4 regions of the Arthrobacter sp. D5-1 genome follow, and region 3 is predicted to be linked to each of the others. Evidence: riboswitches for the same ligand, from Rfam matches in the RefSeq annotation. Region 3 holds a riboswitch; each other region holds the start of a gene.

Region 1 (7,241 bases), on a different replicon from region 3:
GTTGAGCGAATCCGGCGTCTCCCATGCGCTGCGCCTGCTGCGCGGCCCCCGCGTGGTGCAGGTCCGTCGCGCCGGCCGCATGGCCTATTACTCACTGGCCGACTCCCACGTGCGCATGCTGCTGGATCTGGGCCTCACACACGTCGGACACGCCGGACAGGACCGGCTGACAATGGTCAGCAACAACTAGCGCAGGCCCTTGGCGTCACCGTCTCGTCCGGACGGCGGTACTGACATGGGCGACCCAGGAGTCGAAGGCCCGGTCTGGCTTCCCTCGCTGCCGCCGTCGCTGGGTGAGTACCTCGCCCCGAACCTGCAGCCTGTTCCGCTGATCCCTGCCTTGACGCTGCTGGCAGCTGCCTTCTACCTCGCTGGTGCCATCCGCCTCTGGCGGCAGGGCCGGCACTGGTCCCCGGTCCGCACTGCATCCTTTTTGTTCGGTTGCCTGGCGATCATTATCGTCATGGGAGCCGGCATCGAAGGGTACGGGCTGCGGATGTTCTCCATCTTCATGTTCCAGCAACTGACCCTGATGATGGCCGTCCCGCCGCTACTGGTCATCGGATCCCCTGGGACCTTGCTGCTGCGGGCAACCCCGCACGGCCGGGTCGGCCGGCCGGTCCTGAAGGCTGCCCTCTGGGGTCTGCGCTCCCGCTGGGGCCGGCTGGCCATCCACCCGGCCTTCATGGTGCCGCTGTTCCTGCTCAGCTTCTACGGCGTCTACTTCTCCGGGCTCGCGGACCTGCTGCTGCCCACCTGGTACGGGCACGTCGGCCTGGAACTGTTGTTCCTTGCAGCCGGGATCCTGTTCACGGTGCCACTGATTTCCGCGGACCCGCTGCCGACCAGGCAAACACACTTCGGCCGGATGCTGGACATCTTCGCTGAGATGCCCTTGCACGCCTTTTTTGGGGTTGTCATCATGATGGCCACAGCCCCCATGGTCAAGTTCTTCGCCGCACCGCCGGAAAGCTGGAACGTGGATCCCATGCAGGACCAGGGCCTGGCCGGCGGCCTGGCCTGGTCTTACGGGGAACTGCCAGGGGTGCTGCTGCTGATGTTCATCCTCGTTCGGTGGCAACGGGAGGAGGCCCGCGGATGGGTCAAGGCGGACAAAACCGCGGCCGTGGCGGGCGACCCGGATCTGGACGCCTACAACGAATACCTGCGCCAGCTGGCCAACCGTCCGGTGCGCCGCCGATGACCACTAATGGCTCCGCGGCCCCTGCCCGCACCGAAAAGAAAACCCACCCCACCCCGCCCCCGCTGGGAGCCGTTGGCATGCTGCGCTGGGCCTGGACCCAGCTGACCAGCATGCGCACGGCTCTGTTCCTGCTGCTTTTGTTGGCCATCGCCGCTGTGCCGGGATCACTCTTCCCACAGCGCCCAGCCAACCCCTCGCTCGTCACTCAGTACATCAAGAACCGCCCGGACTACGGCCCGGTCCTGGACGCCTTGCAGCTTTTCGACGTCTATTCCTCGGCCTGGTTCTCCGCCATCTACATCCTGCTGTTCATCTCCCTGATCGGCTGTGTGGTTCCGAGGGCCCGAGCCCATTACAAAGCCATGCGTTCGCACCCCCCGCGTACCCCGAAGCGACTCTCCCGGCTGCCGGAGTACGGAACCCTGGAGCTGCCGGCGGACGCCGGGATCCCCGCCGCGGCCGCCATCGCCGACGCGGCCGCTGCGCTGAAGAAGCGCGGCTACCGGGTCCAGGTCAGGGACCAGGACGGAGCTTTGCCGTCACTGGGTGCCGAGCGCGGCTTCCTGAAGGAAGCCGGGAACCTGGTGTTCCACACCTCGCTGATCGGCGTTCTGATCTGTTTGGCCATTGGCGGGCTGTTCGGGTTCCGCGGACAGAAGATCCTGATCGAAGGCGATACGTTCGTCAACACGCTCGTGGGCTACGACAACTTCGCGCCCGGAACCAACTTCCAGTCCTCGTGGTTGGAGCCGTTCACGATCACGTTGGACACGTTCGCGGTCCGCTTCGACAGGGAGTCCAGCAGGCAGTTCGGCCAGCCCATCGATTTCACCGCCCAGCTAAGAACCCGGGATGCGCCCGACGCGGCTCAGGAACCCCGAACGCTGAAGGTCAATGACCCTGTCTATTTCGGGGAGGTGGGCGTCTTTTTGGTCGGCAACGGCTACGCCCCGGTCATCACTGTGCGGGACGGCAACGGCGACACGGCATTCAGTGGCCCGGTCGTGTCCATCCCGAACGACGGGGTCTACACCTCAACGGTTGTCGTCAAGGTTCCTGATGCCCGTCCGGCGCAATTGGGTTTCGTGGGATTCTTCCTGCCCTCCGCCATCAAAAATGATGAAGGGGTCGCTTACAGCTTCGACCCGGACCCGCTGAACCCCCAACTGAACCTGAACTCCTACTACGGGGACCTGGGCCTGGACGACGGTGTGCCGCAGAATGTCTACAACCTGGACGTGAAGGATTTGACCCAGCTTAACGGGCGGGAACTGCCCGCCAAGGGCATCACCTTGACTCCGGGTGGCACGTACACGCTGCCCGAGGGCAAGGGAAGTATCAGCTTCGATGGCCTCAAACGCTACATCGGTGTGGACATCCGCAGCACCCCCGGACAGACCGGCGTGCTGGTCTTTTCGTTGATGGCCGTCGCGGGCCTGATGGCTTCGTTGTACGTGAACCGTCGGAGGGTCTGGGTTCGTGCCGGCGCCCACGAGGACGGGCGGACGATGGTCGAATACGGTCTTCTGGCACGGGGCGAAGACCATCGCCTGGCCGCCGAGGCGACGGCCATCCGCGCACTGCTGGCCGGGCAGTGGCAGCTCCAGGAGGGCCCCGGTGGCGTATAGGTTCCTGCTGTCCTGGCGTTGGGCCGGTTTCCTGATGGTCGCGGCACTGTTTGCCGCCGCGTGTATTGGACTGGGAAACTGGCAGATGGATCGCCGGAACCAGGCCGTGACCGAGATCCGCAGGGTCCAGGAGAACTACGACAAATCCCCTATGCCGTTCAAGGATGCCCGTCCTTATTTTGACGTCGCCGACCCTGAGGCGAAATGGACGACCGTATCCGTGACTGGCCGGTACCTTGGGCAGGACCAGAGAATCGTCAGGAACCGGCCGAACAATTCCGCCGCCGGATACGAGGTATTGGTCCCGTTCCGGGTGAGCTCCGGTGAGACGATCGCGATCAACAGGGGATGGCTGCCGATCGGCAATGACCGGCCCGGATACCCCGACACCGTGCCTGGCCCGCCGACCGGCGAGGTTACCGCGGTCGTCCGGATCAAACCGTCCGAACCTGATCTTGGCCGTGACGCACCCGAGGGCCAGCTGGCCAGCATTGACCTGTCCTATTACGGGAAGCAACTCGATTACCCGCTCATGAGGGGCAGCTACGGGGTGATGGCCTCGGAGTCCCCACAGCCGGCCGTGGCCCCCCAGCAGCTCGCCGCGCCGGCGGTCAAGGAAGGGTCGAACCTGTCCTACGCCCTGCAGTGGATCACGTTCGGGATCCTGGCCTTCGTCGGATTTGGATACATGGCACGGCAACAGGCCCGGATCGGTCGCGAGGAACGCGACATGCCGGACGACGTGGCGGACCCGGTTGAAGCCCTTCAGCAGCCCCGGGCGACATCCCGACCCAAGCGCTCCGGCTCCGAAGAAGAAGACGCGCTTCTGGACTCCATGGGACTCTAACCCCCCGGCCTGGGCAAGGATGACAGCGGCAACCAGGCCGTCACGCCGTCACCGTGAGGAGCGTGCCCGCCTGGTTGTCCGGGCCGATCCGTTGCCGCGGAAACACCGTCCCTTTGGGGAACCATCAGGATCCCTTGCTGGCCCTCGCGTACACCTCAGCACGGGGCAATCGACACAGCTCTGTGCCCGGCACGCCCGGGACCGGAACCATCCGGATGTGGGGTTCGTTGGTGCCATTAGCTGCTCATCTGAAGATACGCACCTATGTAGCTTGGCTTGGGCTGCGAGAAGCGAGACCGGGACAGGCACCAGCGCCCACGCCGCGCACGTAGTGTCACGAAATTGTAACGATGAGGCTTTGCGGCTACTATTAGTTCAGGTTTTTCTGTACTAAAACCCTTGATGCCGCACGCTCAGCCCCGCCGGTGGCATCAAACGACTATCCCTTTTACGGCGGGGGTGGAGGACCCAGAATCGGCAGCCAGCCTGCCTTGGGGTGAAGCCGCGATGTCGGTGGTCAGATGGCCACCGGGGTGCGGCCGGGTATTTCCTTGGCCCGAACCCGACAGCTAACTTCGCAGGCGAACCGAAAGGATCCCCCTTGTCTTCCTTATCCCCCCATGGCCGCCGCCGAAAACCAACCTCCGGTCCCTTGCTTCGCGCGGCCGCCCGGACGACTTCCCGGGTTACGCCGCAGCACCGGGGTGTGCCGGCTGCCGGGCCGCGCGTGAGCCGACGCAAACAGGTCACGGCTGCCGCCACGCTGAGCGTCGCCGCGATTCTGACCGCTTCTCTAACGGCCGCCCACGCCGGACCGGCCCCCGCCGGAGCCGGCCCCGTTGTGCAAGCCTCAGCGGCGAAAGCTTCCATTGCGCCGGTTCAGGCCTCTGCCGGGGCGTCCATCAGCTATGAACGGCCCGCTGTCACCACCGAGCAGGCGCCGTTGCCCGTGCCCGCCAAGACCCAGGGTGCCGCCGCGGGCACGGCATCTCCGACGGCTGTCTCCCCCGCACCGGCTGTTGCCCCCGCTGCTTCCTCTGCCCGGCTCGGCGCGCCGCTGGCCAGCATGTCCGTCACGTCGCCGTTCGGTATCCGCTCCAGCCCGATCAGCGGCTCCGGGGAACTGCATACCGGACTGGACCTCGTGGCAGCGTGCCAGACCGCGGTGTTCGCCGCAGGCAATGGAACGGTCGTGGAGGCGGGTTGGTCACCCTATGGGGGCGGAAACAGGATCGTGGTGGACCACGGCAACGGCTTGAAGAGTACGTATAACCATCTGGCGTCCATCGAAACCTCTGTCGGGGCGACCGTGGCCGCCGGCCAGCGGCTCGCCGCGGCCGGGACCACCGGAGCCTCCACCGGCTGCCACCTGCACTTCGAGGTGCTTTTGAACGGTCAGACAGTGAATCCGCAGGGCTGGATGTGACCCTGGAGGGCGGCACCACTCACCTCGAAGAGGCGCGGCTTGTCGATCGAAGGGCACGCGGCTAACCGATGATCGGTCGCTCTTCGGGAAAGTGGTACAGCTGGCTGCGCTGGCGCAGGGCCAGTGCCGCGGCCAGGGTGACAGTGCCGACACGGCCGGCGAACATCAGTGCCGAGAGCACGTACACCCCGGAGGGCGGCAGTTCGGCACTGAGGTTGGTGCTCAGTCCCACGGTGGCGAAGGCCGAGATGGTCTCGAACAGTACCCTGTCAAGGGAGGCCCCGCTGATCTGCAGGAGCAGGAAGGCGGCGACGGAGACGAGGGTTGCTCCGGCGACGATCACCGAGATGGCCACCCGCATGGTGCCTTGGGGGATGGTGCGGCCGTAGACCTTCACGTCGGCATCGCCGCGTGCTTCGGCCACGATGGCCAGGAACATGACGGCGATGGTGGTCACCTTGATGCCGCCGGCCGTGGACGCCGAGCCACCGCCTGCGAACATGAGCGCGTCGGTGAGGAGCATCGTGGTCGATTCCATCTGGTTCTGGTCCACCAGGTTGAACCCGCCCGAGCAGGTCATGACGGAGGCAAAGAGCGAATGGATGACCTTCTCCCCGCCCCTAAGTTGCCGATGGTCCGGACGTTGTCCCATTCCTTGACGGCCCACAGGACCGTGCCTGCGCCGAGCAGGATGAGGGAGACCTGGATGGTGAGCTTGGTGTGGAGGTTCCACTTCTTCCAGTTGAGCCCGTTTTGCTGGAGCACCATGACCACGGGGAAGCCGAGGCTGCCCAGGAAAACGCCCAGCATCAGCGGAACCAGGATCCAGAGGTCGGTTTCATAAGGGACGATTCCGTCGGAGTGCGGTGTGAACCCCGCGTTGTTGAAGGATGAGATGGAGTAGAAGACGCCGTGCCACACGGCCTGCCAGAACGGTTCGCCCAGGACCAGGAAGCGGGGGGTCAGGGCCAGGGCCAGTACCGCTTCGATGACCACGGAGGTCACGATGACGATCCGCAGCAGCGCACCAACTTCACCGAGCCTTCCGGCGTTGTTCATGGCTTCCTGGGCGATGAGCTTGCCGCGCACGCCCAGGCGCTTGCTGACCATGAGGGCCAGCAACGAGGCCAGGGTCAAGGTACCGAGTCCTCCAACGAAGATGCCCACCAGGATGACGAGTTGGCCGAAGAAAGACCAGTGCGTGGCCGTTGATACCACGGTCAGGCCGGTGACGCACACGCTGGAAACGGCCGTGAACATGGCCTGGTGTAAGGGTGTTCGCTCGCCGGACGCGGCGGACGCGGGCAGGGACAGCAACCCGGTAAAGAGCAGAATCACCACCACAAAGGCGCTGAAGGCGAGGCGGGCCGGGGAGGTGTTGGCGATGTTGTCGATGAGGTCGCGCAGCCCGGTCAGGATTCCCGCTCCCTCGTGGTCCGGCGCACCGGGCCCGCGGGTGGCGGGCTTGGGCCTTGACTGGTTCCGGGCCATGGGCATTCCCTTGATTGGCGGGGCGATGAAGGTTTGGGGACTCTGGGGCCGGACGTTAGAGGTTCCACTTCGTGCAGGGCGGCCAGCGGCAGCGGGACTCCGGCCGCGTGCCCGGGGTCTTCCTAGAACCCGGAGGTGCCAATGAACACGTGTAGGAAGGCGAAGAAGATGGTCGCGGCGGCGGCCACGTAGAGCAGGGCCGTGATGATCCAGCCGGACTCGGCCACGATGCGAGCGGCCCGGGCGGGTATCTTGATGATTCCGTGTGTGAGGTTCCGGGCCGTGACCCAGACGAAGAGGGGAATCATCGCCGCCCAGACGATCATGCAGAAGGGGCAGAGGATGTGGATCGAGTACAGGGCCTGGGACCACAGCCACACAACAAAGGCAAAACCAAGCGTGACGCCGGCTTGGAGCCCTGCCCAGTACCAGGGCGCGAAGGTGGCTCCGGAGAGCAGTGCCATGCCGGTGGTGATGATGACAGCGAACGCCACGATCCCGATGAACATGTTGGGGAAGCCGAACACTGAACTCTGCCAGGTCTGCATGACCTGGCCGCAGGAAATCCACGGATTGACGTCGCAGACGGTTTGGTATCCGGGGTCTTTGAGTACTTCGAGTTTCTCCAACACCAAGGCGCCGGAT
Region 2 (7,241 bases), 810 kb from region 3:
CGCTGCTGACAGATCCCAAAAGGCGACCAACGAAGCCCCCGCGGCCCCGGCTGCCAAAAACGAGGAGTGCGGCATCTGCCGAGAGATCAAGGAGGACACCGGCAGCGTCGCCGTTCTCCACTGAAGCGTCAACCTCGATGGCGTACCCGGAGATCTTGTCCATAGCCTGTTTCACGATCGCGTCCGCGCCCTCGCGGATCACCGAATCATCCACAGTTGCATAACCGCCGTCCAGGCCTGATGCGGCAAAGATAGGTACGGAGTAGGCCGTCACGATGTGCAAGGGCAGCTGACGGCGTTCGGCTTCACGTGCCGCCCACACCAATGCACACTGCCCGTGCTCTGAACCGTCAACTCCAACGACAATGCCTCCTGGCGCCACTGCGTGGTCCTGGCCGTCCTGTGGCTCTTCATTGTGCCTGCTGTGCTGGTCCATGGGGCCCGCCTCTCCACCTGCTGCTTGATGTTCCGGCCATTCTGCCAGAGGTTCTCCGGCTCGGATTCCCTCCTGGCGTCAATGTCAATGGCCCGGGCAGAAGAAACCTGGAAATTCCTTCTCCCAATGCCAACTATTCTCGGTCGGCAACGCCGAATCAAGGTGACTTTGGGCTATGTGTATAACGGTCCGGGCTCGGTTCCAGGGTGCTCATTTTGCGCTGGGGATGAACAACGCGAACACGCGGACCCAGGAGGCTATCCATGGCAGAAAAAGTTCGGTAGTGTTCGAGTCACCGAATGGCCGGCAACCGTGTTCCACAGCACACTCCGGCCATTTATTGCGGCCGCTTGGGGAACTCGGACGCGACCCCATGCGATGCCTAATGGCACACACGTCAAGGAGGAACCAAGCAGTGTCACTCACGCCTGATTCCGCCACGGAACGCACCACCACCGTGGTCATCGGAGCCGGCTTGTCCGGCTTGGCAGTTGCCAGTGAGCTCAGCCGCTACGGCGTGGGCTCCATTGTGGTGGACGGGTTCGGCACGTTGTCCGCAACGGGTCCGTCAGTCCACACCGGAATGCTTCAACGCTGCGATGCAGCCGATCCCGCAGCCATGCAGGAGCGCAACGAGATCCTCCGCCACCTGCGGAACTACGCCGCAAGCCATCACCTGGATGTCCGCAGCACCACACGGGCTGTCCGCCTCGATTTCCTTGGCTCCGACCCTTCCCAACAGATCGGCTATGGACTGGCCGCCAGCATGACCACTGCCGGGCTCAGGACGGGGCTCCACGCCTCCGGCCCCCTCGAGTCCACCCGCCGCCAGTGGGCCGTCCACACTGCCAACGGTGTTCTTCTGGCCGACCATATTGTGGTCACGCGCTGCGCACAGAGCCAATTGCGCCGAATGCTGGCGGAACTCGGCATAGCGATCGGCCAAAACCTGGTGGCCGCAATGCGGGCCGTCGGGATGCACCTTGTAGGAGTCGGCGAGCTCATTACGCCCACACCGAAGGAAGTACTTCGGCAGGCAAAGGCTGTAGGCCAGGCGATATCGTCCAAGGTGGCCCTCCCTGCAGGGCCGGGCATCGCCACCGCTTAGCAGATCAAACCTGGCTGCGAACTATTCCGCACATAACTTAACGCCAAAGGCCGGTGCCCTCGAAGATGAACTCTTCGAAGACACCGGCCTTTGAACTGAAGCGTGAGGCTTATGCGCCAGCGCGTACGTAGGTCAGGGGACCCGTTGCGGTCAACCAGCTGATCGGGTGGATACCCGTCTGGTTGCCGTTGATGCCACCGCTGATGGCCTGGCCGTTGCCGATGTAGATGGCGACGTGGCCGGACTGGACGATCATGTCACCGGGCTGGGGTGAGCTGACAACCTTGCCGTAGTTCATGAACTGCATGGGACCGAGGTCGCCAACGGGGATGCCTGCGGAGCCGAGTGCGCGCTCCACCATGGCGGTGCAGTCCTGCATGATGCCGATCTGGGCGTAAGCCGAGGCAACCATGGCGGCATTGACGCCACCAACAGCCGGAGCAGCAGCAGCCGCAGGAGCGGGAGCAGCAGCGGCCGGAGCGGCTGCAGCAGCCTTGGCAACAGGAGCCTTGGCGGCGGCAGTGGTGACTGCTGCCTTCTTGGCGACAGGAGCCGGAGCAACCGGTGCAGGCTTTTCGATAACCGGAGCTGCAACGGAAGCAACAGCGGGGCGCTCGAAGTTGACCGTAGCCGTAGCCAGGGCGGTAACAACCTGGGTGGGAGCGTCGGCCGAAACGGTCTCAGCGACCGTGGCCGGGCTGGAATCCCGCTGAACCGGAGCTTCAGCAGCGTGAGCTGCAATGGAGCCGGTCAACACAAGGCCCGAGGCTGCTGCGATAACAGCTGCCTGGCGGCCAGCGCCGGAAGCGTTGCTGGCAACTGCCTTGGAGATGGAGATGAACGGATTAGGACGTACGCTGTCCGCCTTACGACGGCCGCGAAGAATGCGTGAAGACATGAAAGAGCCTCTCCCGATGCCTGCGAGGTTAGCTGTCGGATTCGGATGGGAGTCACCCGGCCACTATCTCCCGCTGTTCAGCGGAAGCATCGTGACTTCACCCCAAGGCACGCTCGAAAGCGGCCCAAAATGGGTTCCCCGTCTCTGCCGTAAGGTTTGTCTGCGAACGGATTCCGGACTGCGGCAGAGCTAGGCAATCAGACCGGAAGTGCCCGCTACGTGGAACAGGCACAGGTACCACCGTACGCGATGATCACGCGGAAGTCACATTTAAGTAACGAGAAGTACGCTTCTGGCGTGTCGCAGTCACCGTTTCGAGATCTTCGCAGCTACGTAGAAAACCCCGTTATTCCGCGGGAGAAGGGCCCTCAGGGTCGTTCGAAGCAGCCAGTTTCCTGCGGGCGGTAACAGCCAGAAAAATAACGAGACCAACAGCAACAACCGCCAGGCCCACGATGCTCCATGGGAAGGGCTGGGAGGCGTCGGCCGCGGGCTCGCTGTTGCCGGTTCCCGACGCCGCAGTGCCCGGGGCCGCGGTTCCCGCCGTCGGCACCGCCGCTGAAGGTGTCGAAGCGGACGGAGCCGATGCGGACGGAGAGGCTGCCGCCGGGCCGCTGGCCGTCGTCGTGCTTCCTGCGGTGGCCGTGAAGGTAAAGGTGCCCTCGATGGGGTGCGAATCGCTGCTGACGACGCGCCAAACCACCGTGTATTCGCCGGCCGGAGCGCCTTCGCGCAACTTCTGGACCGCCTGGTTGTCGATGATTTCCACCGGGCCGTCGGCCCAGTTTTCGCCGCCCGCAGTGACCGTGACGCCCGAACCGATGGCGAGCGGCCGGTTGTTGAACGTGATGGAAACCGACGCCGGGACGTCCGTGACGCTGGTGCCACTGGCCGGCGTCGTGGATTCAGCGACGTCGTGGGCAGACGCCGGCGCCGCAGTAAACAGCAGGGCGGACGCGAAGGCAAGAGCAGCGACGACGGCGGCCAGAAGCGGGCGGATGGTACGCATGGGGCGGTTTCTCCTAGTGTTGGCTTCCTTACAGACTAGGCGAATCGTCCGGAGCGCCCGCACCGGACCGCATAGGATTTGAGGGCACACTCCCCCCGATCCCCGGAGTCTTTCATGCTTAAGCAAGGTTCTGCAGTAGACCGCTACTTCAAAATTACTGAACGTGGATCCACGTACTCGCGGGAAATTCGTGGCGGCTTCGCAACGTTCTTCGCCATGAGCTACATCGTGGTGTTGAACCCGCTGATTCTGTCCGGGGCGGATTCCAGTGGGGCATCCCTCGGCTTCACAGCCGTCGCAGCCACGACGGCCTTCGTGGCGGGCATCCTGACCATCCTCATGGGCGCGTGGGCCAAGCACCCATTCGCCGTAGCAACCGGGCTGGGCGTCAACGCCTTCGTTGCCGTCACGGTCGCCTCGCACCCGGAACTCACCTGGCCGGACATGATGGGCCTCGTGGTCCTCTCCGGCATCACCATGCTCATCCTGGTGCTGACCGGTTTCCGTACTGCCGTGTTCAAAGCCGTGCCGGAAGCGCTGAAAACGGCGATCGTGGTGGGCATCGGCCTCTTCATTGCACTGATCGGCCTGGTCAACGCAGGCTTTGTGCGCCGGATTCCCGACGCCGCCGGCACCACGGTTCCCTTGGGCCTGGGCGTGGATGGCAAGCTCATGGGCTGGCCTACCTTGGTGTTCGCAGTGGGCCTCATCCTCACCATCGCCCTGGTGGTCCGCAAGGTCCGCGGCGCCATCCTCATCGGCATCGTGGTCTCCACGGCACTGGCAGCCATCCTCGAGTTCACCCTCCACATCGGCCCCAGCTTCGACGGCAAGAACGTCAACCCGCGCGGCTGGTCCCTCGTGGCTCCCACCCTCTCGGAGTGGGGCGCCCCGGACCTGTCCCTCATCGGCAAGGCCAACCCGTTCGGCGCGTTCCAGCACCTCGGTTTCATCGCTGCAGCACTGTTGGCGTTTGTGATCCTCCTCAGCATCTTCTTCGACGCCATGGGCACCATGGTGGGACTGGCCAACGAGGCCGGAACCGTGGACAAAGACGGCAACATCCCCAACGTCGACCGTGTCCTGCAGGTGGACGCCCTCGGCGCGATCGTGGGTGGTGGCGCGTCCGTTTCGTCCAACCAGATCTTTGTTGAGTCCGGCGCCGGCATCGGCGAAGGTGCCCGCACCGGCCTCGCCTCGATCGTCACGGGCGTGCTGTTCCTGGTGGCGATGTTCTTCACGCCCCTCATCAACCTTGTACCCTTCGAAGCCGTGGCCCCGGCACTGGTGGTTGTGGGCTTCATGATGGTCTCCCAGGTGGGCAAGATCGATTGGCAGGACTGGGGTGTCGGCATCCCTGCGTTCCTGACCATCTCCCTCATGCCGTTCACGTACTCGATCGCCAACGGCCTCGGTGCCGGCTTCATCTCCTACGTCCTGATCCGCACCTTCCAGGGCCGCGCCCGCGAAGTCCACCCGCTCATGTGGGCCGTGGCCGCTGCGTTCCTGCTGTTCTTCGGCATTGGAACCGTGGAGGAGCTGCTGGGCGTCAAGTAGGTCTCCTGCGGACCTAAGTCCGGAGTTTCAGACACCCGCCTGCTGGGACAGCTGGTTTTCGTGTGCCCGTTCGGGTGTGCTTGAAGCATGGAAACCAGCATCACCCTCGCCGTAGACGTCAACCCTGGGCCGTGGAAGGGCCGCTTTGACGGAGACGGCACTGAACACCGCCGCTGGTGGCAGGCAGTAGCACCCCTGACGTCGCCCGCACCCGCAACTGCCTCGCGTCCCGCCGTCGTGCTTGGTTTTTGCAGCGATGCCGGAGTGCGCCGCAACCAGGGCCGGGTCGGTGCTGCTGCGGCTCCCGCTGCCATCCGCACGGCGCTGGGTCCGCTGGCGTTCCATCTTGACCGGGACGTGTTCGACGCCGGTGACGTGGTGGTGGAGGAGGACTCACTGGAAGCCGGCCAAGAGCGCGCCGGACGCGCCATTACGGAACTGCTCGACGCCGGAAACCTCACCGTGGTGCTGGGCGGCGGCCACGAAACCGCGTTCGCCAGTTATCTTGGCGTGGCCGGTTCGGACACGGTCCGCGGCAAACGGCTTGGTGTCCTGAACCTGGATGCCCATTTTGACCTTCGCGACGAACCCACACCGAGCTCGGGTACGCCGTTCCTGCAGATGGCCCACGCAGAAGCCGCCGCCGGCCGCGAACTGCAGTACGCCGTCGTCGGAATTTCGGAGCCGAACAACACGCGCACCCTCTTCGACACCGCCGATCGCCTGGGAGTGAAGTACCTGCTCGATGAGCTGTGCACGCCGGAGGCAGTAGAGATTTTTGTTGCCGATTTCCTGGCCGGCGTGGACGTGCTGTACCTGACCATTGACCTGGACGTGATGCCTGCATCCGTGGCGCCCGGGGTCAGCGCACCCGCAGCCTATGGCGTGCCTTTGCCAGTGATCAACGCGGTCTGCCGGCAGGTTGCTGCGAGCGGGAAGCTCCTGCACCTGGACATAGCGGAGCTGAACCCGGAGTTTGATATCGATCACCGCACCGCGAAAGTGGCCGCGCGACTGGTGAACGCCCTGCTCGCCTAGCGTTCCCTTTTCCAGCCGCCTTCCTCCGCCTACTCTGTGGGGAGGGAAGGATGGCGATGCGCGGAACTCCTGTGCAGGACAAGTGGGCTTGGGTGGCAGGGCCGATAGCTGTGGCTCTGGGACTCGCAGCGCACATGGTGGCGGGCGGCAGCGCTCCTGCCCTACCCGTCCTCCTGGCATTCGCCGCGTTGTGTGCGCTCGCCGCCCAACTTATTTCCCGTTGGGTGCACGGACCGCTGCTGCTGCTCCTCCTTTCCGGCTTGGCACAGCAGCTGCTGCACTTCGGTTTCGAGGCTTTCGGAGGGTACTTTCCCGGCAGCGGATTACTGGACCACTTGCACGGCGGCCCGGTCTTGGGGGATGTGCCAACCGGGGATGTGCCAACCGGGGCCGCGTCCGGTGGCGGCGACAGACACCTCCTCCTCTACACCCACATGGCAGCTGCGATCCTCACGCTGCTGGTGGCTGCGGGAGTGTCGTTCGCAGTGAGTCGCGCCAAGGCGTCCACAGCTCAACGGGCAGCAACCTTGCGCAACGTTGAGTAGCCCGGCGACTACCTGCGTAGCGCTGCGAAAGCCTGCGACATGAACTTTGATCCGGCCGCCGCCAGGCGCCTAGTGTCGTTGGCACGTGGTGTACCCGAGAGGCCAGGGAGCTGCCTGCAAAGCAGCGCACGCGGGTTCGAATCCCGCCACCACGTCTGAGTGGCCCCGAGACCGGAGCCCCTCCCGGCGTCGCATTTGAGGGCAATGTTCGCTCCAACATTGCCATCAAATGCCACCTCGCGGGAGCATGAGGTGAGGCGCAGGGACTTTGCCGACCGCAACAACACGGCCGCTCCTTTGCGCAGCGGAGGCGCAGCACCATGTCACCCAGCACTGAGCCGGCGGACGGATTCCTGACCGACTACTACCAGCACGTGGCAGAGGACGATGTCCGCAGCTACACCCCTGAAACGTTGCTGGAACGGGCCCGCTACCATCGGTCTTTGGCTGAGCGGCGTGAGCCCGGGCAGGCCGTGATCGGGGTCCTGCATGAGCCCGACGCCAGCGTGGTCTCGATAGTCAGCGATGACATGCCCTATCTGCTCCCATCAGTCACCGCCGAAATCGCCAGGGACACCGCAGCCATCCGGCTCCTCGTCCACCCAACCTTCACCGTCACCCGGGACCCAGCCACCCACCGCCTGACCACC
Region 3 (7,241 bases):
CGACCTTAGGAGAAACCATGCCCGAACGCACAGCCACCATCGCCAGCCGCTCCGGCCTCCACGCCCGCCCCGCCGCGCTGTTCGCCGAGGCCGCAGGCGAGCAGCCGGTTGAGGTCACCATCGCCATGCAGGGTGACCCTGCCGATGACGCGCTCGACGCCGCCAGCATCCTTTCGCTCATGACGCTCGGCGCCGCGAAGGGCGACGTCGTGGTGCTTCGGGCGGAGGGTGACGGTGCCGACGCTGCGCTGGACGCACTGGTGAAGCTGCTGGAGACGGACCTGGACGCGGAGTAGTTTTAGCTGGGCTGTCCCGGTTAGATGGTTTGCTGCGTGTTGGACGGCAGGAGTCGCCCAACGCGCAGCGAACCATCGAAATGGGTAGCGCTTTCAAACGCACGGCTCACGCTAGGCTTCTGCCATGGCATTGATAGCTCCCCGCGTCACCGCAGGACTCCCCGCCGACGACGCCCGGAATCTGGCGCGCTCCCTCCAGGACAGCGACGACATCACCGTGTTCGTGGACGGCACAGTCCACCGCCTGCCTGATGAGGCGAGGGATGCCGTCGTCGACCTTCTCGCACGGCTGGGCCGCGGCGAAACCGTGACGGTCAGCAGCGTGGAGGAAATGCTTACCACCTCGCAGGCCGCCGAGCTCGCCGGGATCTCGCACACCTATCTGCGCAATATGACCGACCGCGGCGAGATCCCCGTGGAATACCGCGGAACACATCGTCGGATCCGGCAAGCTGCCATCATCGCTTGGCTGGAATCCCAGAAGAAGAAACAGGCTGCCGCGGCGGAGGGCCAAGCCGGCGAAAGTGACGCCGACGCCGACTCATAGGGTCGACAGTGATAAGGATCAAGCAACGATCCCAGCCAACAGGCGGGCACCCCTTAAAGCCGGGGTTACGCTTGATCGGTGGGCAATTTCAAAGGGTGGCATATCGTGGCCGGGTTGGCCGCAATGGCCCTTGCCGCACCCTTGGGCTCTGCCATGGGATTGAACTTTGTGGCAACCTTCATGTTCGCGTGCACAGTGTTCGTGGCCGTTGCGATGTGGACGGAATCAAAAATTGCACGACGCCGGGACGCGGCTGAGGCGTCCGCCGCCGCCGAATCGGCACGCCCGGCAGGCGACCCCAACGAATCCGATGACGCCACAAGGTCCGACGACGCCACAAGGGAGTAGGCATGGGGTTCAATAGCGGTATGGCTTCGACTTCCCCCTCCGTTGTGTGGCCCGTGGTGCATGAGGAACGTCGCGCCCTGATCCGGGACCTTGAACCACTTCAGCCCTCCCAATGGAGGACCCCGTCACTGTGCCCTGGCTGGGACGTCCATGATGTCCTGGCGCACGTGATCGACAGCGCCAAAACCACGCGCCTTAATTTCATTCGCCGGATGATTGCCTCCCGGATGGACTTTGACCGCGACAACGCCGTAGGTGTTGAGCGCGAAAGGACCCCTGACCCGGCTACGACCCTGAGTCAGTTGAAAGCCGTGCTCTCCCGGACATCGGGGCCGCCTGCAGGCCTGGGGACCCGGTTGGTGGAGGCGTTCGTCCACGGCGAGGACATCCGCCGCCCGCTGGGGATGCGCCGCGACTACCCCGCCGCGCACGTGGCCACTGCCCTGCACTATCAGGTGCGGACCAGCACCAAGATGGGCGGAGGCAAGGAGGTGGCAGGAGGCTGGCGCCTGGTGGCCACCGATGCATCCTTCGATCACGGGGATGGCCCTGCTGTGGAAGGGCCGGCCATTGCCCTGCTGCTGGCGGTGTCCGGCCGACCAATAGCAGAGGACGAGCTGAGTGGCCCCGGGGCTCCGGTGTTCTTGCGGCGGACACCATCATGAGGGCGCGGAGCAGGCCGGCAGCAATGCTGTCTGCAGACGTAGAAGTTCTGGGATTGAAGGGGCGGATCCTGTGGGCTGGGGGCACGCCTGAGCCTGCCGCTGTCCCCGCTGCCGGCTCTGAGGCCGATCCCACCGGGCCCGTCTATGTCCTGGTTCACGGCATCGGGGTCTCGCACCGTTATTTGGCCCGGTTGCACACAGTCCTTGCAGCGAGCGCACCCACCTACTCCTTGGACCTCCCGGGGTTTGGAGGGACTCCAAAGCCTGATCGACAGCTTTCGGTGGAGGACTACGGCGCCTTCATTGCGGAGGCCCTCGCTTCCCGCGGCATCGGTTCGTACGTTTTGGTGGGCCATTCGATGGGTGCGCAGTTTGTTATCGAGGCGGCTTTGCATTCACCGGATCGGGTCCGCCAGGTGGTGCTGATGGGGCCAGTGGTTGATTCGCGGCACAAAAACGTGAGGCGCCAGTCCGTGGCTCTTCTCCTTGACGGGATGCTCCGCGAAAGCCCCTCCTCCAATTTGATCGTCACGTCGGACTATCTCCGCTGCGGTCCGCGCTGGTACCTTACTGAACTGCCGGTGATGATGACGTACCCCACCGAGAAACGCTTGACTGGCATCAAGGTCCCTGTGCTGGTCCTAAGGGGAAGCCGCGACAACGTGGCCGGCCCGGACTGGTCGCTTCGGCTTTCGAGGGCCGTTGACCAGGGGCGCTTGGTGGAGATCCCGGGCGTCGGGCATGTAGCGCAACACATGCGACCCCAGGCCGTGGCGGACGCCATCCGGAGTTTCGTTGCAGCGACAGCGCTTCACGGCCAGGCGCCTTGATGAGTCCACGCGTCCCGGCTAGGCTGGCGAAGCCATCGCATTAGTAAGTTTGCTTATGAAAGGGCTGATCGTGACCACTGGAGATAACAAGGACGAGCAAGGCTTCGGCGCAACCGGCGCCACTGGCCCCTACGGTGCCGCAACGCCCCCGGCCACCACCAAGGATGACGTCAACGCCGACCCCGAATTGCGCCAGGACGAAGACGAGGACCCCGCCGCATCCTCCAACCCCGATCCCCTCGACGGGAACGTCACGGGCTTGGAACCCGGCGGAGGAGTGCCTCCGGGAGAAACCCCGCCGGCCGAGGGCAGCATGAGCAGCGACCAAGGACACGAGGAGTAAGCAACTGCGGGCGCCAAGCTAGGGCAGCCCCAGGAGCTCCCCAAGATCATAATCCGCCGGCTCTTCCAACTGGGAGTAAGTGCAGCTCTCCGGCGTTCGGTCCGGCCGCCACCGCCTGAACTGCGTGGTGTGCCGGAACCGCTCGCCCTCCATGTAGTCGTAGGCCACCTCGATGACCAGCTCGGGACGCAGGGGTACAAACGAGAAATCCTTGCCCGCGCTCCACCGGCTTTGGGCACCTGGCATCCTGGAACCGCCGGCTCCGTCGCCCTGGCTGGCCCACTCACCCCAGGGATGCTCGCCCAGTTCAACCTGATACGGCTCGAGCTCAGCTACCAGGCTTTCCCTGCGGGCCATGGGGAAGGAGGCCACCACCCCCACATGCTGGAGCCGGCCGGCGTCGTTATAAAGACCCAACAGCATGGACCCCACAACTTTCGCGGTCTTGTGCCAGCGGAAGCCGGCCACCACGCAGTCCGCAGTGCGCTCGTGCTTGGTCTTGAACATCACGCGCTTGTTGGGCAAATACGTCCCATCCAGGGGCTTGGACAGCACACCGTCCAGGCCTGCGCCTTCCAACTGCACGAACCATTCCTTTGCACGCTCAAGGTCCGTGACTGCAGGGGTGACGTAAACGGGCGGCTCCGCCTTGGCGAGCGCATGTTCCAGGATGGCCCGACGCTCCGAAAAGGGAGTGCCCATCAGGTCGTCATCGCCGAGGGCAAGGATATCGAACGCGATCATGGACGCCGGAGTCTTCTCGGCGAGCATCCGGACCCGGCTGTCCGCGGGGTGGATCCGCTGCTGCAGCACCTCGAACTCCAGCCGGTTGCCCTCGATCAGGACAATCTCGCCGTCGATCACGCATTTGTCCGGAAGGTTCTTCCGCAGCGCCTCCACCAGTTCGGGAAAGTAGCGGGTCATGGGTTTCTCGTTGCGACTGCCCAGAATGATCTCATCGCCGTCCTTGAAGACTATGGTCCGGAAGCCGTCCCACTTGGGCTCGTAGTGCCCAACATCGGGGATGGCCGGAACGGATTTGGCGAGCATGGGCGAGACGGGTGGCATCACAGGCAGGTCCATAGACAATGTCTACCTGCCGGTGCACGCGGAAGCTAGTCCCAGGCGATGGATATCTTGGCCGTGGTGGCTGCCGCACCGGGAGCTCCCAGCGCCGGCCCCGAAGCCTAAGCGCCAGGACCCTCTCATCCGGGGAGGCCTACCGTCCGTTATATTAATGTGACTTTACTTTCCGGCTCATGTACCGTCGTAGGGCGACCCGTATCTCCGCTGGGCCGCTTCCGGAATGACGCCGAGCTCTGCCGCATTCCGGAATCCGCCAGACCCGCGGCAGAGGCGGGGGACCCAAAAGTTCCCGGACTTTCCCAAGTCCTTGGGGTGAAGCCGCTACGGCGGCCGGACGGCCTCGTCCGAACCCGACAGCTAACCTCGAAGGCGTTGAGAGGCAACCACCATGTCCCCAACCATGGATCAGCCGCGCCGCGCCGAGACTGAACGCGGGCGCACCAAGCCAACCGGACGCCGTCGGGCCCACCCCAGCGGATCCCCCCTCAGCGCGCAGCCAGACACTGTGGCCGCACCCGGAACGACAAGCACGACGCCGGAGGCCGCCACCGCGGCTATCCCAGCCGTCGCAACACCCACCACGCGTGCAGCCGCGCGCGCGGCCGAGCGGGAGCGTGCGGCACGGGCCGTGATCGCGCCTGAAGCACCGGCCTCGCAGCCGGCACCGGAAACGGCCGCACAGGAGGAACCCGCAACTGCGGCGATTCCCGTCGTGGAGGCAGCACAGGCTGCAGCTCCGGCCTCCACTACGCCAGGGCCTCCTACCGCGGCCATTCCCATCGTGCAGCAGGCCGCCCCGAACCACGGTTCTCAGGAACCCGACACCCCGGAGCCCGTAACTGCCGCCATTCCGGTGGTGGCCGAGTCCGCCCGCACTGAGCCACCGCGGGGCAAGTCCCCTGCCCAGGTCGCGGCGGCCGCAACGGCCTCGGCAGCACTGGCGAGCCGCAAGGACCTACGCAAACCGGCAGCTGCGCCCACGGCCGCCAAGTCGGGTTTTGGCGGCTCTTCGCCGGGCCGGGAACCCCATACGGTCCTGCGGAAAGCTGCATCCGTCAAACACATGAGCCAGCGCATGGCCGTGGTGGCCGGCGCCCTCGGGCTGGTCCTGACAGCCGGTACCCTGGGGCAGGCCCTCGAGCTGCCATTCTTCGGCCAGGAGACCCCCTCCCAGGAAGCCAGCGGCGCCGACCGGAATTCAGGCTCCGCGGCTCCCGCGCCCAGCGCCTCCTATTCAAGGGCATCATCGCCCTCCGCGTCAGCTGCTGCGACGTCGGCAGGCGGCCAACCGGCCACGGTTCCGGAGGCACCCGCACCAGGGGCGCCGTCGTCGGTTCCCACCCCGAAAGTTTCCTTGGCCGACCCCGTATGGGTCCCGTCCGCAGTGCCGTCAACCATCGCCGCGGACCCGGCCACCGCCAGCCCGATCCCAACCCAGCCGGCGCCGGCACCCAGCGAGGTGCCGTCGGACACGATCACCACGCCACCCACGACGCCGACGCCCACAACCACACCGACGGTCACACCCACGCCGGCTCCTACCCCCACGCCGACGGGGACTCCCACGCAGACCACCAAACCCAAGCCCTCGGGCAAGCCCAGTGCGGCCACCGCGCCGCAGCCCTCCGGGACGGCACTTGAAGAAATCCTTGACGCGGCAAAGGACACCCTCAAATGAGCACCCGCTTGCCACGCACCACCACGCATGTGGGATGGCACAGCCGGTACTGCAGCAGCAGCCGGACGGCCACGTTCCGGCGTCGATTGGGCCGCTGGAGCTGCCAGCGGCTGAGGCGGCCGTAAAGCAAGACCATGCCAATGAGCAGGCGCCCGCACCGGGCGCCTGCTCATTGTTCTTGACAACCTCAGATCCGCGGCCGGCCGGCCCAGCGGCGGGCTTTCAAGGCAGCGTGCAATTCGACGCGGATCGCTCCGCTCAACGGGTCAGCGCCGATGAGCTGCCGGATCCGGCCGAGCCTGTTGTAGATGCTGCTCCTGTGGAGATGGAGTTTGGCCGCGACGTCCTGCACTGAACCATCACTGTCATAGAGGAGTTCCAGGACGGGCAGGAGTTCGCCGTTCTTGTCCTGGTCCTCCAGCGTTCGGAAGTGCACGGAACCTGTGTCGTCCCAACCTCCGGGTGCCAGCAAGCGGTCGAAGAGCTGATAGACGCCTACGGACCGGCTGTCCACGAGCTCGCCGAGGGGTTGATCGACGGCGGCAGCCTGCGCTGCAACCTTGGACTGCCGGTACGCTCCTGCGAGCTGCCGGATCACCTGGAACGGCTCGCTGATGCCCAGGATCACCCGGTCCACCGCCCTGCCGGAGCGCTTGGCGAGTTCCAGTTGATAGTGGACCAGCACCTGGGCGTGGTCCGCCCGACCACCGGACTCTCGAAACAGGACCACGGAATGCGTCTCCGTTCCGGCGCTGAACAACGCAGCGTTGACGCCGATGGTGGACTGCAGTGCAGCTGTTCGGTGCGTCAGGGTTGCGGCGAGGGGATCGACGTCGGACCTCGCGCCGTCCGCGTCCAGGATGGTCACCAGTTGCCATGGACCGCGGCCTTGGATCTCCTTCCACCCGGCCACGGCCGCCACGGCATTCGATTCGCCACTGCAGGCCGAGAGGAACTCCTGCTCACGCCTGCGCCGGAATTCCGACTCTGCAGTGTTGGAATCAAGGAGCAAACCCGCCAACAGGTCCAACTCATCACGCACGCCGGGCAACTCGGCGAGTATCGCCGTCGGACTTTGCTCTTCAACGTCCAGCTGGACCCACAAGTAGCCCACGCGGAAGCCGCGCACCAGGAGCGGCACGCAGACGCGGCCCAACATTCCGAGTTCCTCGTTGGCGGGAACGACGACGGGACGCACCGCCGTGGCGATGCCGTGGGACAGTTGCCACACGCTGACGTCGCTGGGGACACGCTTGCTGAGGAGGAAGTTCACGCGGACGCGGTCGGCGTGCGACTGGTTGGAGCTGTACGCGAGGAGGACGCCGTCGAGGTCTTCGAGGGACAGGCCGCGGCCCAGCTTCAACGCCACGCGTTCAACGATCTGTTCCACGTCCTGCTGCATCAGGAAAGCGTACCAACAGCAGGCGACACCTGACGCTCCAGGGCTC
Region 4 (7,241 bases), on a different replicon from region 3:
GAGCAACCGGAACGGTGCTGTTCACTGCCCGGCAGGCAAGCGGCGATCATGTTCTCCAGGCCGTGCGCCCTGGTACGGGGCTGCTCTGGAGCAAAGCCGCCAAGGATGCCGAGGTTTTCGCCGCCGGGCACGGAGCGGTGTATGCGCGGCTTGACGGCACGTCGGCCAGGATGGATCTTGAATCCGGTGCGGTCCTTGAATCCGGGCAGTTTGTCCTTCCCGAGGCCGTATTGGCCGATGGCTCAGCACTCTTTCCCACCCGCGAAAGCAGCACCGGATATGTGCTCGCGAAACCCGAACCATGAGCACGCCCTGACCCAGTGCTGCACGTAGCCGCGCGCTGATTCGGCGCGCGGCCACGCAGCATCCTTCCGATGAGACTCGATGGATGGTGCGTGACCCGCGCCGCCGGGTCAGGCGAACAGGCCCTCGCCAATGAAACCGCCCTCGCGGCTCCCCGGGGGAATGGCAAAAACAGCCGACCCGACCGGCGTCGTCCACTGGTTGAGCATGTCCATCTCATCCAGCCGCCGCTGGATGGGGATGAACTGCCTCTCGACGTCGGCCTGGTAGGACACGAAGATCAGCCCTGAATCCGAGATTTCTCCCCCGCCCGGAGCGGCGTCGTAGTTGTACGCGCGCCGGAAGATGCGCTGGGAATCGTCCTCGGGCCGTGCCCTGCGTACCTCCGGGGGTATGAAAATCGCAGATACGGCAGGCCCGTTGGGGTGAAGACGGGGTACCGGGAAGCCCCCATGCAGTAACGTCAAGATGCCAGCAGCTTTGTGGAACCAACCGTCGGGAGCGGTGTGAAGGATCAGCAGGGACAAGCGGTCGCATCCGTCGCCGAAGGCGCCGCTGGGCGGGCAGGTGGCAGCCCGCTGTGGAAAACCGTCAGCGCCGAGCTCCTGCAGGAGGTCCTGGCCGGAGAGTTCGTAGATGGCTTCCCCGGCGAACTGGAACTGGCCCAGCGCTACGGTGTCAGCCGGGGCACCATCCGGGCAGCGCTGAAGCCCCTGCGCGATGCCGGGCACATCACCGCGCACCCCGGGCGGAAACCGACGGTGGTGGCTGGCAGAAGCACGGCCTACGGGCCGATCTACAGCGTCCTTGCCTCCATCCGCGAATCCGGCATGCGACATGGCAGCGTAGTCCTGGAACAGCACCTGGTGACCAGCCCGGAGGTGGCGGCAAAGCTTTCCCTTCCCGCGGATGCAGAACTTTTCCACCTCTCCCGGATCCGGCTTGCCGATGATGAACCGATCGGCCTGGACCAGGTCTGGCTGCCTGCTGCCATCGCAGGGAAGCTGGTTGAGGCCGACTTCCGTGACGCGTCCCTGTACGGGGAGCTCGACCGGCGGTGCGGCGTGGTCCTTGACGGCGGCACGGAGCAGCTCACAGCGGTCCTCGCCAGCCCCGCCCAGGCGCTTCTGCTCGGGTGTGCGGAGGGCGCCCCGTTGTTGTTGATCGAGCGGACCGGCTGTCACCGGGCCAGCAATCTCGAGTTCCGGCGCAGCTATGTCCTGGGCGACCGCGTGGCCATCGCGACTGCCTTCGGCTGCAAAGCGAACCCGCCCCGGCGGGACTAGGGCGAGAGCTGCTTCCCCCCATGATCCACCGTTGCTGCCGCAGCCGCCTGGCTTCGCGGCAGCGGGCAGCGGTCCTCGGAGGTTGCCCTCTTGACGAACGCCCACAGCAGCAGGGCAATGGAAAGGACTGCCAGCAGCGGCTGGATCGGCTCGAAGTACTGCATGGCCCCGGAGGTGCCCAGCGCCAGCAGCACGAGCTTGTTGCAGACCGGGCAGCCCACGGCAAAAAAGGAAACGATGGCGCCTGCAGCCCCAAATTTGCCTTTGCGGCCCGGCTCGTTGTCGCTTTCGTCAGCGGAGGCCGGATCGCGGGAAACATAGGTGGCCAGCAGCAGTCCTGTCAGTACGGCGGTGACAGCCAGGACCGGGAAGGACCACCAGGTGGGCGGGACCTCGCGGCTGAACAGGGGAGTGTCGATGAGGTCGGTGGGTACTGCCACCACCACGTAAGTGGCCACCGCGGCGACGGCTGCGGCCTGCCAGCGTCGGCCGGGCCATTGGGTCAGAGCTGATGTCAAAGTCACTCGGGGGTTCATCGGTTCTCCTTGTTCATGGCTGCCTCTGACGTCGCCTCAGCGTCGCTGCTGGCGGGACGGTCGTTCCGTTGGCTCTTGAAGTACAGGGCGGCAGCGACTGCCAGTATGGCCGCGGCCAGCAGCGCGAAGACAGTGTTCGGAACACCGGAAGCTGCTCCGCTGACGGTGGATTCGAGCTGAAACTGGTCGGTGACGGTGAGCACTCCGCCGAGCCCGGCAGTGCCGTCTGTGACCAGCAGCAGGACCCCGATGCCGATGGAGAGGGCGCCGGAGATGATCATGACCCAGGAGTTGGACCACCGGCCGATGGTTACCGGCGGTGGCCGCAACCAGCGGCGGCCCGAAATGCCGAGCCTGTCCCACAGCAGGGACAGCGCAAACAGGGGCAGTGCCATCCCGAGCGCGTAGACCGCCAGGAGGATTCCCCCGTACAGGGCGTTGCCGCCCACTGCCGCCACGGTCAGGATGGACCCCAGAATCGGCCCGGTGCATACCCCGGCGATGCCATAGACAGCGCCGAGTGCGAAGACCGAAAGACGGGACGATCCTGCCCGGGCGTTGTTCCGGAGAATGGACGGCATCCGGATCCCGGCGACCTGGGCGAGGCCCAGGGCAATAACAACTCCGGCGCCTGACGCGACCAGGATCCCGCGGTGCTGTGTCACAAGAGACCCGAGCGTCCCGGCAAATACCCCCAGCGGCACCAGGGTGGAAAGCAGGCCCAGATAGAAGAGGGCGGTCCGCGCGACAAGCCGGGTTCTGGTGGAAAATGCGTAGGCGAAGAAGGCTGGCAGTAAAAGCGCCGAGCACGGGCTCAACAGGGTGAGGATACCCCCCAGAAAGGCCCCTGCGTATCCGATGACCATTACTGGGATTCTGCCTTTTTAAGCGCGGCTTGTATGGCCTTTTCGAAGGTTGCCAGGGGCTGCGCACCGACCAGGGGCGTGTCATTGACCAGGAACGTAGGTGTTCCGGTGGCACCCAGGGATGCCGCTTCCTGTGCATCTGTGGCAACGGCCTGCTGCAGTTCCGTGGAGTTCAGGTCCGCTTCGAACTGCGTCACGTCCGGCACTCCGGCCTCTCGTGCGATCTGCACCAGACGCTCCCGCGAAAGATCGGCATGTCCCCGCTCGGGGGCGATGGCGAAAACTGCCTTGTTGAACTCCCAGAACTTGCCTTGGTTCCCGGCTGCGCGGCCGGCGACAGCAGCCATGGTGGACTGCTCGCCGAAAACGGGCAGGTCACGCCATTCAACGCGCAGGTCACCGCTCTTGACGTATTTTTCCACCAACGGCGGCAGGGTATCGCGGGAGAAAAGCCCGCAGAAAGGGCAGCGGTAGTCTGCGTACTCGACCAGCACCACCGGGGCATCAACCGGGCCCAGTGCCGTCGGATCGTCCGCTGTCCTGCGGGACATATCCAGCGGCGCGCTATCGGAACCCGCGGATTCCTGGGCCGCCGCTCCGGTGCTGGCCCCTTGGGATGCCCCTCCCTGATACGCGAAGATCCCCACCAGCAGGATCAGGACTGCCACCGCGAGGGCGGAAATCGCTATGGTCCAGGGTCGGTTACGAGAAGTGCCGGTAGTAGTCGATGGCATGCTGGCTCCTCAGAATGGCCACAAAATTATTAAATGTCTATACATTTCTTCTTGTTGACGGTACGGGTCCGGGCATCGGCGTGTAAAGGCCGGGTCCGAACGGCGCGCCTGCTGCGCCTGGGAAAATTTCAGCTCAGTTATCAGGCGCTGTAAGTCCGCGGCGCCTGGCTGTGGGGCCACGCACCGCGGACTTCAGGAGCTAGGCGTTCACCCGGTAGTAGGAAGGGCCGGAGCCGACGTTCACGCTGAAGACGACGGTCTGGTTGCCGTTCCATCCACTGTGGATGGCCTGCCCGTCACCGAGGTAGACCGCGTTATGCGAGAATCCCATTCCGCCGTCGGCGTAGTAGATAAAGTCGCCGGGTTCCGGCGTTGATACCGGCGTGGCGTAGGCCATCAGAGACTCGGGCGATTCATCGCCGACCCCTTGGATCCCTGCCGATCGCAAGGCTACTTCCCCCAGGACCGTGCAGTCCTGGATGGCGCCCATCTGGGCTTGAGCCGCGGCCAGAATTGCTCCGTTAAGCGAAGACGGTGCCCCCTGTCCGCCATCGACGCTCGCCGGCATTAGCGTCGAAGGCTGGTACGGCGCACCGGCGGATGCTGCGGTCGTGCTCGGTGCCGGAACAGCTGCCGGTTCCGAGGCCGGGCTGCCCGCTGCCCCGGAGAGTGTTATGACATCCCCCGGATAGATGATTGAAGCCATGTGAAGTCCGTTCAGCGACAGAATCGCATCCAGGGAGATGCCGTGCAGCGCTGCTATCTGGCCTAAGGTGTCCCCGGCGACCACGGTGTGGACGGTTGCCCCCAGGGCAGCCGCCTGGCTTGGAATTCCTGCCGGGGAGGAAATGGTGGCTGAACCGGTTCCCCCCTGCGGGTCGGAGGCGGTGGCTCCCGCGTGGGCGGGGACGGCCATGCTCAGCACGAGCCCGGACCCCACGGCGACGAGGGCGGCCTGGCGGCCCACTGCCCCGCCGTGGCTGGAGACGCTGCGTGAAATGGTGGACAGGGTACTGCTGGTGGCGGCCCTGTGGCGGGCGTTTTTCTTTGACATTGCTTTAACCTCTCCCGATACCTGCGAGGTGAGCTGTCGGATGCGGGTGGGAGTCACCCGGCCACCGGACATAAATGCCGGCGTCTTAACCCCAAGGATTCAATTTCGAATCCGCAATTTGGTTCCCCCGCCCCTGCCGGAGTTTCTGGTCTATGAGCCTTGGCGGTCGGCAGGGTTCGGTAACAGGCCAAGGGTGCAGCACCTGGTGGGCGGCACGGGGCCAATCTACACGGAAAAATCACAAATGTATAAACATTTAGGGGATAAGTGCGGCGCCCTGTACCGGGAACTTATACCCGGTAGTGGACGTTCTGCGACGCTACTGCCAACGCATGGGTGCCGCGCTCGTCCATGGGGAACAAGGCCACTCCGTCGGGGGAGTACGGCCACGAAAAGGGCGTAATCGCCTGAGGCCGGGGGGTGGGCGCCGTCGAGGCAGCCCGCCCGCCCGGCCTGGCTTGGTCCGGCTTCCCGGCCGGTTACTTGCCGAAGCGCCGCAGCCGCAGTGAGTTGGCGACTACCAGTACGGAGCTGGCCGCCATCGCCGCGCCGGCGATCATTGGGTTGAGCAACCCCAGCGCGGCCACCGGAATGCCGACCACGTTGTAAAAGAAGGCCCAGAACAGGTTGGTCTTGATGGTGGCCAGAGTCCGGCGGGACAGCTCGATCGCCTGGGCCACCTGGCCCAGGTCGTTGCCCATCACGGTGAGGTCCGCCGCTTCGATGGCGACGTCGGTGCCGGAACCCATGGCGATGCCCAAATCCGATTGGGCCAGCGCTGCGGCATCGTTCACGCCGTCACCGGCCATCGCCACCGTCGCGCCACCGGCCTGCAGCGACCGAACAGCTTCGACCTTGCCCTCGGGCAGTACACCTGCGAAAACGTCTTCAGAGGGGATTCCGACGGCGGCGGCGACCTGGTTGGCCACCGCGGCGTTGTCTCCGGTCAGCAGGATGGGCCGCAGCCCCAGTTCGCGCAGACGGGCGATGGCCGCGGCGGAGCCGGGTTTGAGGGTGTCGCGCAGGCTGATGATGCCGGCTGGCTGCCCGTTCACGGCCACCCAGACTGCGGTGGCTCCGTCGGCCTCGGCCGCGGCCAGGGCCGCCTGTTGCTGCGCCGAGACGGTGACGCTGTTTTCCTGCAGCCAACTGGCTCGGCCTACTGTAACGTGGCGCCCGTCGACGCTGCCGCGGACGCCGCCGCCTGGTGCTGAGTGAAAGTCGGTGACGGCCGGCAGCCGCGCGGCGCCGCCGGTTCGGTGTTCGGCGGTCAGCGCTGCCGCGGCAATAGCCCGGGCGACGGGATGCTCGGAGGCGGCCTCCGCCGCGCCCGCCAGGCGCAGGACCTCTGCCTCGGTGAACGGGGCAAACGCATGGGTTCCGTCGACATCCAGGTGGCCGGTGGTCACCGTCCCGGTCTTGTCTAGCAGGATGGTGTCCACGGTGCGGGTGTCCTCAAGGACCTGCGGGCCCTTGATCAGGATGCCGAGTTGGGCGCCGCGGCCCGTGCCGGTGAGCAGCCCGACCGGTGTGGCCAGGCCCAGTGCGCAGGGGCAGGCGATAACCAGCACCGCCACTGCTGCGGTGAAGGCGGCGCGCAGTTCCGCGTCGCTGATGGCAGGGCCTGCCGCGAGCAGCCAGCCGACGAAGGTGAGGGCTGCAAGGACGAGAACCACGGGGACGAAGACCGCGCTGATGCGGTCAGCGAGCCGGGCGATCGGTGCCTTCGCGGTTTGCGCCTGGGAGACCAGCCGTCCCATCTGGGCCAGGGTCGTGTCAGCACCGACCCGGGTGGCGCGGACCAGGAGGCGTCCCGAGGTGTTAATTGTTGCGCCCGTTACCGGGCTGTTCGGGCCTACTTCAACCGGCACTGATTCCCCGGTTACAAGTGAGGCGTCCACTGCAGAGGTCCCTTCCAGGACAACGCCGTCGGTGGCGATCTTCTCACCTGGTCGGACCACGATAACGTCACCGGCCCGGAGCTGGCCGGCCGGGATCAGGACCTCCGAGCCGTCCCGCAGCACGGCGGCATCCTTCGCTCCGAGGTTCAGCAGGGCCTTGAGCGCACCGCCGGCCTTACGCCTTGCGTTGGCCTCCAGGTAGCGGCCCAACAGAAGAAATGTGGTGACAACGGATGCCACCTCGAAGTACAGGCCTCCGGTTTCCATGCCCTCCATCGCCTGCGAATGTTCGGTCATCGCGGGGTCGGCAAAGAGTTGCCACGCGGAGAACAGGTAGGCTGCCGTCACCCCGATCGACACCAGCGTGTCCATGGTGGACCCGAGGTGCCGGGCGTTTATGGCGGCGGCCCGGTGGAAAGGCCATGCCGCCCAGCTCACCACCGGCAGGGCCAGCGCACCCACCACCCAGCCCCAGTTGGAAAACTGCAGCGCCGGGACCATGGAAACCATGAAAACCGGGACGGTAAGGACGGCCGCCACAATCAGTCGGGGACGCAGCTT

Evidence for each region. Region 3 has a riboswitch for cyclic di-AMP ahead of AYX22_RS20620 (hypothetical protein). Riboswitches for the same ligand answer to the same signal wherever they lie in the genome.
Region 1: another riboswitch for cyclic di-AMP. It lies ahead of AYX22_RS23450 (M23 family metallopeptidase); the one in region 3 lies ahead of AYX22_RS20620 (hypothetical protein).
Region 2: another riboswitch for cyclic di-AMP. It lies ahead of AYX22_RS02680 (NlpC/P60 family protein); the one in region 3 lies ahead of AYX22_RS20620 (hypothetical protein).
Region 4: another riboswitch for cyclic di-AMP. It lies ahead of AYX22_RS22700 (LysM peptidoglycan-binding domain-containing protein); the one in region 3 lies ahead of AYX22_RS20620 (hypothetical protein).

Annotation. Positions count from the first base shown of each region.
Region 1 is NZ_CP014572.1:287,056-294,296, forward strand. Features, by position in the region: gene AYX22_RS23430 (metalloregulator ArsR/SmtB family transcription factor) at 1-190, shown strand, start outside; gene AYX22_RS23435 (cytochrome c oxidase assembly protein) at 236-1,204, shown strand; gene AYX22_RS23440 (cytochrome c biogenesis protein ResB) at 1,282-2,832, shown strand; gene AYX22_RS23445 (SURF1 family protein) at 2,822-3,679, shown strand; cyclic di-AMP (ydaO/yuaA leader) riboswitch at 4,106-4,277, shown strand; gene AYX22_RS23450 (M23 family metallopeptidase) at 4,281-5,105, shown strand; partial or broken gene AYX22_RS23455 (potassium transporter TrkG) at 5,167-6,596, opposite strand; gene AYX22_RS23460 (vitamin K epoxide reductase family protein) at 6,719-7,241, opposite strand, start outside.
Region 2 is NZ_CP014571.1:543,702-550,942, reverse strand. Features, by position in the region: gene AYX22_RS02690 (universal stress protein) at 1-436, opposite strand, end outside; gene AYX22_RS02685 (FAD-dependent monooxygenase) at 852-1,544, shown strand; gene AYX22_RS02680 (NlpC/P60 family protein) at 1,654-2,442, opposite strand; cyclic di-AMP (ydaO/yuaA leader) riboswitch at 2,446-2,638, opposite strand; gene AYX22_RS02675 (copper resistance CopC family protein) at 2,789-3,451, opposite strand; gene AYX22_RS02670 (NCS2 family permease) at 3,566-5,008, shown strand; gene hutG (formimidoylglutamase) at 5,096-6,046, shown strand; gene AYX22_RS02660 (hypothetical protein) at 6,103-6,591, shown strand; tRNA gene AYX22_RS02655 (tRNA-Cys) at 6,676-6,746, shown strand; gene AYX22_RS02650 (NAD-glutamate dehydrogenase) at 6,912-7,241, shown strand, end outside.
Region 3 is NZ_CP014571.1:4,470,517-4,477,757, forward strand. Features, by position in the region: gene AYX22_RS20585 (HPr family phosphocarrier protein) at 18-296, shown strand; gene AYX22_RS20590 (helix-turn-helix domain-containing protein) at 421-843, shown strand; gene AYX22_RS20595 (hypothetical protein) at 922-1,191, shown strand; gene AYX22_RS20600 (maleylpyruvate isomerase family mycothiol-dependent enzyme) at 1,194-1,856, shown strand; gene AYX22_RS20605 (alpha/beta hydrolase) at 1,880-2,686, shown strand; gene AYX22_RS20610 (DUF6480 family protein) at 2,757-3,029, shown strand; gene AYX22_RS20615 (ATP-dependent DNA ligase) at 3,048-4,112, opposite strand; cyclic di-AMP (ydaO/yuaA leader) riboswitch at 4,357-4,501, shown strand; gene AYX22_RS20620 (hypothetical protein) at 4,504-5,793, shown strand; gene AYX22_RS20625 (helix-turn-helix domain-containing protein) at 5,981-7,195, opposite strand.
Region 4 is NZ_CP014572.1:148,194-155,434, reverse strand. Features, by position in the region: gene AYX22_RS22730 (PQQ-binding-like beta-propeller repeat protein) at 1-305, shown strand, start outside; partial or broken gene AYX22_RS24270 (peroxidase) at 414-686, opposite strand; gene AYX22_RS22720 (GntR family transcriptional regulator) at 810-1,589, shown strand; gene AYX22_RS22715 (hypothetical protein) at 1,586-2,125, opposite strand; gene AYX22_RS22710 (cytochrome c biogenesis CcdA family protein) at 2,122-2,991, opposite strand; gene AYX22_RS22705 (thioredoxin domain-containing protein) at 2,991-3,725, opposite strand; gene AYX22_RS22700 (LysM peptidoglycan-binding domain-containing protein) at 3,925-4,779, opposite strand; cyclic di-AMP (ydaO/yuaA leader) riboswitch at 4,784-4,940, opposite strand; gene AYX22_RS22695 (heavy metal translocating P-type ATPase) at 5,259-7,241, opposite strand, start outside.